DNA from 2 places in the Pseudomonas sp. C7.1 genome. Region 1 is predicted to be linked to the other one. Evidence: riboswitches for the same ligand, from Rfam matches in the RefSeq annotation. Region 1 holds a riboswitch; the other holds the start of a gene.
What was found. Region 1 has a riboswitch for cobalamin ahead of AC0T4W_RS02780 (TonB-dependent receptor domain-containing protein). Riboswitches for the same ligand answer to the same signal wherever they lie in the genome.

Region 1 (4,187 bases):
ACCAGTATCAGCGCGGCACTGGGCATGGCCATCGCCGCGCGCATCCAGGGTTCGCGGCGCAAGGCCGTGGCGGTGATCGGCGACGGCGCACTGACCGCCGGCATGGCCTTTGAAGCGCTCAATCACGCCAGCGACGTCAACGCCAATATGCTGGTGATCCTCAACGACAATGACATGTCGATCTCCAAGAACGTCGGCGGCCTGTCCAACTACCTGGCCAAGATTATCTCCAGCCGCACCTACACCAACATGCGCGAGGGCAGTAAGAAGATCCTCTCAAGCCTGCCCGGCGCCTGGGAGATCGCGCGTAAGGTCGAAGAACACGCCAAAGGCATGCTGGTGCCAGGCACCCTGTTCGAGGAGCTGGGCTGGAACTACGTCGGCCCCATTGACGGCCACGACCTGCCGACCCTGCTCGCCACCCTGCGCAATATGCGTGACCTCGACGGCCCGCAGTTTCTGCATGTGGTGACCAAGAAGGGCAAGGGCTTCGCGCCAGCCGAAGCCGACCCGATTGGCTATCACGCCATTACCAAGCTGGAGCCGATCAACGCGCCAGCCGCCCCCAAGCAAGCCAGCGGCCCGAAATACTCCAGCGTCTTTGGCCAGTGGCTGTGCGATATGGCCGCCGAAGATCCCCGCCTGGTCGGCATCACCCCGGCGATGAAGGAAGGCTCCGATCTGGTGGCCTTTAGCGAACGTTATCCCGAGCGCTATTTCGATGTAGCCATCGCTGAGCAGCATGCGGTAACCCTCGCCGCCGGCATGGCCTGCGATGGCGCCAAGCCGGTGGTGGCGATCTACTCGACTTTTCTGCAGCGCGCCTATGACCAGCTGATCCACGACGTGGCCGTGCAGCACCTCGATGTGCTGTTCGCCATCGACCGCGCCGGCCTGGTCGGCGAAGACGGTCCGACCCACGCCGGCAGCTTCGATATTGCCTACCTGCGCTGCATCCCCGGCATGCTGGTAATGACGCCCAGCGATGAAAACGAGTTGCGCCGCATGCTCACCACCGGGCACCTGTTCAATGGCCCGGCGGCAGTTCGCTACCCGCGTGGCAGCGGCCCGAATGCCGCCATTGAGCCAGGCCTGGAGCCACTGGAAATCGGTAAGGGCATCATTCGCCGCCAGGGCAGCAAAACGGCCCTACTGGTATTCGGCGTACAGCTGAGTGAGGCGCTTAAGGTTGGCGAAGCACTCGACGCCAGCGTAGTCGATATGCGCTTCGTCAAACCCCTCGACGCGGCCCTGGTGCGCCAACTGGCAGCCAGCCACGAACTGCTGGTCACCATCGAAGAGAACAGCGTGATGGGCGGTGCTGGCAGCGCGGTCAGCGAGTTCCTCGCCCAGGCCGGCATCCTCAAGCCGGTGCTGCATCTGGGCTTGCCTGACTACTACGTCGAACACGCAAAACCGGCGCAAATGCTCGCCGAATGCGGGCTGGATGCCGCCGGTATCGAAGCTGCCGTCCGCGCGCGCCTCGCCAGCCTTTGTGCATGAGCGCCGCTCATCCAGAGCTGAATCAGGCTTGCTTGTAATTCATCCACCCGCGCATTAAGGTGCGCGGCGTTTTACTTCCGCCAAGGTGCGCCCTTCCACAGTGAAGCGGCGTTAAACGGGAAGCCGGTGAGTCCATAACGGACCATTCCGGCGCTGCCCCCGCAACGGTAATCGACCGCAGACCCGTTCTGCACGCTGCCTCAACGCCACTGGGTTACCCCGGGAAGGCGAGGCGGCGCACGTCGAGAGCCCGGAGACCGGCCTTGCTGGATGTGACTGGTGTTGCGGAGGGCATCACCGTCAAGCTCAGGTTGCGTCCGCGCGCCCGTTCTTGCACCTGCCCTCCTCAAAAGTCGTTCGACCTTTTGAGGATTCTCTACGTGAAATTGTCCCGTATTGCCTTGGCTGTGGCGCTGCTGCCGCTGGCTGCTCATGCTGACCCACTCCAATTGCAGCCATTGGTTGTGACCTCCGGGCGGCACGCCGAACCAATCCAGCAGGCAACCGCAGCCACCACGGTTTTTACTCGCCAGGATATCGAACGCCTGCAAGTGCGCAGCGTTGCTGAGCTGCTTGAACGCGTGCCCGGCGTCAGCGTCAGCCGTACCGGCGGCGCGGGCAGCCAGACCGGCCTGTTTGTACGCGGCACCTCGACCGCGCAAACTCTGGTGCTGGTAGACGGCCAACGTATTGCCTCTGCCTCCAGCGGCACCAGCAGCCTGGAGTTCCTCAGCCCGGAGCAGATTGAGCGCGTTGAAGTCGTACGCGGCGCGCGTTCGGCGCTCTATGGCTCGGATGCCATCGGTGGCGTCGTGCAGATTTTCACCCGCCAAGGCAGCGGTGACGGGCTCAAGCCCTACGTCCGCCTTGGCGTCGGCAGCAACCAGACCTTCGAACGCAGCCTTGGCCTGTCCGGCGGCGATGCGCAAACTCGCTTCAATCTGGGCGCCGCACTCGACGAAAGCCAGGGGATCGACGCCACACGCGATAACTTCGGCGCCAACGGCGATGACGATGCCTATCGTAATAAATCGCTGAGTTTGAACCTCTCGCACCGCTTCAATGACGATCTGAAGATCGGCTTCAGCGCCCTCGACCAACGCGGCCAGGCCGAGTTCGAGGACCTCTTCAGCACCTCATTGCCCACTACGGACTTCCAGCTCAGCAGCCTGTCCAGCTACATCGATGGCAATCTCAACGAGACTTGGAATAGCCGCCTGGAAATCGGCCACAGCGAGGACAAGCGCGACACCGGCAACGACCAGCCAAACGCCAACGCATTTTCGTTCTACAGCTTTAATACCTACCGCGACTCGGCCAACTGGGTGAACACCCTGACCCTCAACGAGCGCCACCAAGTGCTGCTAGGTGCCGATTGGTATGAGGATCGTGTGAATGGCAGCGAGGACTTCAATGAGGACTCGCGCTGGAACCAAGCTGCATTTATTCAGCACCGCTACAACGCCGACTACTTCTCGACCGAGCTGGGGCTGCGCCATGACAAGAACCAGCAGTTCGGCAGTAAAAACACCTGGAACGCTGCGTTAACTGTGCCGCTCAATGACAACAATGATGTGATCCTGTCCTATAGCGAAGGCTTTCGCGCGCCGACCTTCAACGACTTGTATTACCCCGACTTCTGTTTCGGCGGTTTTTGCTCCGCCAGCGCGAACCCCGACCTCGAACCAGAAACATCTAAAAGCTACGAAGCCCAGTGGCGCAGCCGTTACAGCGAAAGCGGTGCGCTGGAACTATCGCTGTACCGCATTGATCTACAAGACGCGATTGTTCTCGACCAGAACTTTATTCCGCAGAACGTACAGACCGCGCGCATCAACGGCTTCGACGCTGCGCTAAAGCAGGAACTCTTCGGCTGGCAGGGCAGCCTGGCACTCGCCTTGATCGACCCAAGAGATCGCGGCACTGGCCACACCCTCGCCCGCCGTGCCAAACGCACGCTGAGCCTGGACCTGGATCGTCAATTGGGTGAGTTTGCCGTGGGTGCCAGTTGGCGCGTAGTCAGCGGCCGCTATGACGACGCCGCCAACACCCGTGAGCTGGGTGGTTACGGCCTGCTTAGCCTGCGCGGCACATGGCAAGCGACCAAAGAAGTGGCCCTCGACCTGAAACTGAACAACCTCTTCGACAAGGATTATGCCGAGGCGACTTACAGCACCAGCAACGGACGCTTCGGCTACAACAGCGAAGGACGTACCGCACTGTTTGCCGTGACCTGGACGCCTCAACTTTGAGTCATCAGCTAGGCGCTCAATAGACTGCCCCCAAGACAGAGCCCCGCCATAGTGCGGGGCTTCTTAGTGCGCGTCGCTCAACACCTCACACAACCGCTCGAGCGCCCCCAGCATCTGAAAACTCGGCCGCTCCAGGCCGGCATCCGGCACCAACCACAGCTGCTTACGTTCAACTGCCGCTACCCCAGGCCAGATGCGCCAGGCGTCCAGCTGCCCTTGCACGCCTGCCAGAATCACCTCGGGATTACGCTGCAGCACCGCTTCCACGCTGACCTGCGGTGCAGGCAAGGCAAGCTCGGCAAAGATATTCTCGGCCCCGCAGATACCTAGGGCGTCGCTGATAATCTGCTGGCCGCCGATGGTATACAGCGGTGCATCCCAGACTTGATAGAACAGGCGCAACGGCTGTTCACGCTGATAACGCTGACGTAA
Region 2 (4,187 bases), on a different contig from region 1:
GATACGCTCGGCCATACGACCAAAGGCCACTAGCGGATGCCAGCCCTTGGACTCGCCAAAAATCGCGTCCAGAGCAACCCCGGCGCAGGTGCTAAGCACCAGGCTCATGGCGTGCCCCACTGGTTTTCAAACAACAACTCGCTTAGTGGCCGTGGCTCGGCCCAGCCCTGCTGCACCAGCATGGGTGCTTCATAGAATTCCGTGACCGGCCCCAGGCACAGCACCGCCAGCGGCTTGCTACCGTCCGGCATATTGAGCAAATCCGCCAGGGCCTGGGGCTCGAATAGCGATACCCAACCCATGCCCAAACCCTCGGCGCGGGCGGCCAGCCAGAGGTTCTGAATGGCGCAGGCCAGGGACGCCAGGTCCATTTCCGGCAAGGTGCGGCGGCCAAATACATGGGCCTCGCGGCCCTCCATCAAAGCCACCACCAGCAGCTCGGCGCAGTCACGGATGCCCTCGACTTTCAGCCGCATAAATTCATCACTGCGCTCGCCCAGTGCCTCGGCGGTGCGCAAGCGCTCCTCTTCCACTAGCCCGTGAATCGCCTCACGCAAGGCCGCACGGGTGATGCGAATAAACCGCCACGGCTGCATCAGGCCGACGCTCGGTGCCTGGTGCGCGGCTTCAAGCAAACGTGCGAGCAGTTCGGGTGCCACTTCGCCGCCGCTGAAATGGCGCATATCACGGCGCTCGGTGATGGCGCGGTAGACCGCCGCGCGTTCTTCGGGACTGAAGGCCTGCTCGCTCATGCCGGCGCTCCGGGGCAAAACAGCGCTGCAGCGGCAGTGGGATCAGACGGTAGATAGAAGTGGATATAGGAGGCGGTCATCCGCCCCTGGCGATAAACCGCCTCACTGGTGCGCTTGTAGTTCGGGCATTCGCCACGGGTCAGGGGTTGCAGATCGCTGCTTAGCGCCGAGTAGTGAAAGCTGTGGCCGCGCAGCAGCCCTTCCGGCAGCTCCGCCTGTTGCAAGGCCATGGCGGTCATGCGCGGTTGCAGGGTCGCCTCCCCGCTTAACAGGCCGAGCATCTGCCCGCTGGCGCCTTGCTTGTCGGTCAGTTTGTCGAGCAGATAGAGCATGCCGCCACACTCGGCGTGGATCGGCTTGCCGGCTGCATGGTGCGCGCGAATCGACTCGGCCATGGGCTGGTTGGCCTCAAGCGTGGCCAGGTGCAGCTCCGGGTAACCGCCGGGCAGATACAGGCTGTCGACATCCGGCAACTGCTCATCTGTAAGCGGCGAAAAGAACTGCAATTCGGCACCCAGTTCGCTCAACAGGTCGAGATTGGCCTGGTAAAGAAAAGCAAAGGCGCTGTCGCGGGCCACACCAATTCGCACCCCCTTAAGCAATGGCGCGGGCCTGGCCTGCTCAGGGGCGGCAAAGCTGACGGGTGGCGGCAGATCGGTATCGGCACTAGCGGCCAGGGCATCGGCGGCGGCGTCCAGGCGCGCATCCAGGTCGGCCAGCTCACCCGCTTGCACCAAGCCCAAATGGCGGCTCGGCAAGCCGACCTCGGCGCTACGCGGCAAGGCGCCGTACCAGCGGATCGAGCTCGGCAGTGCATCGCGCAATATCTCACCATGGCGCGCACTGCCAACCCGATTGCCAAGCACCCCGGAGAACGGCAGATCAGGCTGGAAGGTCGCCAATCCATGGGCCATGGCGCCGAAGGTCTGCGCCATGGCCGAACCATCGATCACCGCCAACACCGGCACAGCGAAGTGCCGCGCCAGGTCGGCCGCCGATGGCGTGCCATCGAACAGGCCCATCACCCCTTCGATCAGAATCAGATCGGCTTCACCCGCCGCTTCCCAGAGCAGCTTGCGGCTCTCGGCCTCGCCGACCATCCACAGGTCGAGCTGATACACCGGCGCTCCGCTGGCGCGCGCGAGAATCATCGGGTCGAGAAAATCCGGGCCGCACTTGAATACCCGCACACACTTGCCCTGGCGCGCATGCAAACGCGCCAAGGCGGCGGTCACCGTAGTCTTGCCTTGGCCGGAAGCCGGTGCTGCGATCAATAACGCCGGGCATGAACGGGCGCTGGTCAAAACTCAACTCCCTTCTGCGCCTTTACCCCGGCCTTAAAGGCATGCTTAACCAGGCTCATCTCGGTGACGGTATCCGCCGCCTCGATCATCCCCGGCAGCGCACCACGGCCGGTCACCACGACATGCTGCAGCAGCGGCCGCGCCTCGATATCCGCGAGCACCGCGTCGAGTTCCAGATAGCCATATTTCAGCGCGATGTTCAGCTCATCCAGCACCACCAGACCGATGGCGGGATCATTGAGCAACTGCGCCGCCACGGCCCAGGCTTCGCGCGCCTTGTCGATATCGCGCTGACGATCCTGGGTCTCCCAGGTAAAACCCTCACCCATTACGTGATAGCTGACTTCATCGGGAAAACGGCGGAAGAAGGCCTCTTCGCCGGTGCTGGCCGCGCCCTTGATAAATTGCACCACGCCGACCTTGAGGCCATGCCCCAAGGCGCGGGCAACCATACCGAAGGCACTGCTGCTCTTACCCTTGCCATTGCCGCTGTGCACCAGCAGCAGGCCGTATTCTTCCTGGGCCTGGGCGATTTTCTCGTCGATAAGGGCTTTCTTGCGGGCCATGCGCGCCTTGTGCCGGGCGTCACGTTCAATCGATTCAGTCATCGCACTGCTCCACCGCCACAGGGCGATCTGGCTGGAAAAAGCATGTGGAGAAAGACAAAGCGCGGGCCTACGCACAGCGCAAGCCACACGCCAGCCATCGCCCTCCGCGATGCCGTGGACTGCAACAGGCCGGTCTCCGGGCTTATGAGCGCTGATCTGAAAATGCAGACCGCCACCAGGCGCACCTTCCCATGCCTGAGCACAGTGGTTGAAAAGCGCTGGTTTAACTCACTTACCGTTGCGGGGGCAGCGTCGGAATGGTTGGCGTAAACGCACAACGCACCGACTTCCCAGTTTCACCCCGCACACGCTTAGCGTTGGGGGCACCTGTTACAAGGCGCGAAGGGTAGAGAGTTCGTGATTAAGCGTCAAACCGGAATGCGCCGTTGCACCCGTGAATCAATGCCTGGGCATAAAGCCGGCCGGCTTGCTGGCCAGCCACTCGACAAAAGTACGCAGGCGCTCATCACTGAGCAGGCTGTCGCGGTTGTTGTAGGTCAGCGCCAGCTCCTTCTCGCTGAACAGCCGGTGGATCTGGTTGTGGCAGGCGCGGCAGACCCAGAGCGTAGCGCTGATACGCTCGCTTTTGCCAAAGCGCTTTTGCACATAGCCCCTGCTGTGCAGCGCCTTGGGGATCAGGTGATGGCGCGTCAGAGCAGCCGCGCGGGCGCAAAGTTCGCAGGCACCAGGTTGATCAGGCAGACGAATCGGTTCGGGCATACGGGCTCAGCGTTTACGGCACAGGCTCAGGCCATCGCCCAGCGGCAACAGGGACAGATCGATACGTGGGTCATCACGCAGCGCCAGATTGAGCGCCTGAATTGCACGGGTATCGGCGCTTTCGGGGTTTTCCTCAAGCACACGCCCGCTCCACAGGGTGTTATCGAACAGGATCAGCCCACCCTGGCGCACCAGGCGCAGGGCATGTTCCAAATAGGCCGGGTAATTGGCCTTATCGGCGTCGATAAACAGCAGATCAATACTGCCGGCCAGGCCTTCAGCCTCCAGCGCCGCCAAGGTCTGTAGCGCAGGGGCCAGACGCTGTTCAATACGCGCACTGAGCCCGGCTTCGCGCCAGTAACGCTCGGCCGTGGCATTGTACTCGCCAGGGATATCACAGCAGATCAGCCGACCATCTTCGGGCATGGCCTGGGCCATACAGATGGCGCTATAGCCGGTAAAGGTGCCGACCTCGACAATCCGTCGAGCACCCGTCAGTTGCACCAACAAGGCCATAAACTGGCCCTGCTCGGGGGCGATCTGCCAACGTGCGGTACTCAGCTGCGCGGTTTCCTCGCGCAGGCGTTTGAGCACCGGTGTTTCGCGCAGGGAGACGTCCAGCAGGTATTGATACAGGGCGGAATCGAGATTGAGTGTTCGGTTGGTCATGGCAGATCACTCAGCCGCTGAGGTTGATCAGGGGTTGCTAGCCAGTTCCGGGGTGAACACGCGCTTGGCATTCAGATAGGTGCGCTGCCAGTAGGTATTGCTCAGGCTGTCCAGGCGTACGGTGCCTCCGCTGG

Region 2: it holds a riboswitch for cobalamin, as region 1 does, so the genes downstream of both, cobO (cob(I)yrinic acid a,c-diamide adenosyltransferase) here and AC0T4W_RS02780 (TonB-dependent receptor domain-containing protein) in region 1, are expected to answer to the same signal.

Annotation. Positions count from the first base shown of each region.
Region 1 is NZ_JBWDTL010000002.1:324,644-328,830, reverse strand. Features, by position in the region: gene dxs (1-deoxy-D-xylulose-5-phosphate synthase) at 1-1,503, shown strand, start outside; cobalamin riboswitch at 1,570-1,783, shown strand; gene AC0T4W_RS02780 (TonB-dependent receptor domain-containing protein) at 1,884-3,755, shown strand; gene AC0T4W_RS02775 (cobalamin-binding protein) at 3,819-4,187, opposite strand, start outside.
Region 2 is NZ_JBWDTL010000003.1:1,107,093-1,111,279, reverse strand. Features, by position in the region: gene cbiB (adenosylcobinamide-phosphate synthase CbiB) at 1-108, opposite strand, end outside; gene bluB (5,6-dimethylbenzimidazole synthase) at 105-752, opposite strand; gene AC0T4W_RS08505 (cobyrinate a,c-diamide synthase) at 749-2,056, opposite strand; gene cobO (cob(I)yrinic acid a,c-diamide adenosyltransferase) at 2,053-2,664, opposite strand; cobalamin riboswitch at 2,775-3,010, opposite strand; gene AC0T4W_RS08495 (hypothetical protein) at 3,064-3,384, opposite strand; gene AC0T4W_RS08490 (O-methyltransferase) at 3,391-4,053, opposite strand; gene AC0T4W_RS08485 (C40 family peptidase) at 4,081-4,187, opposite strand, start outside.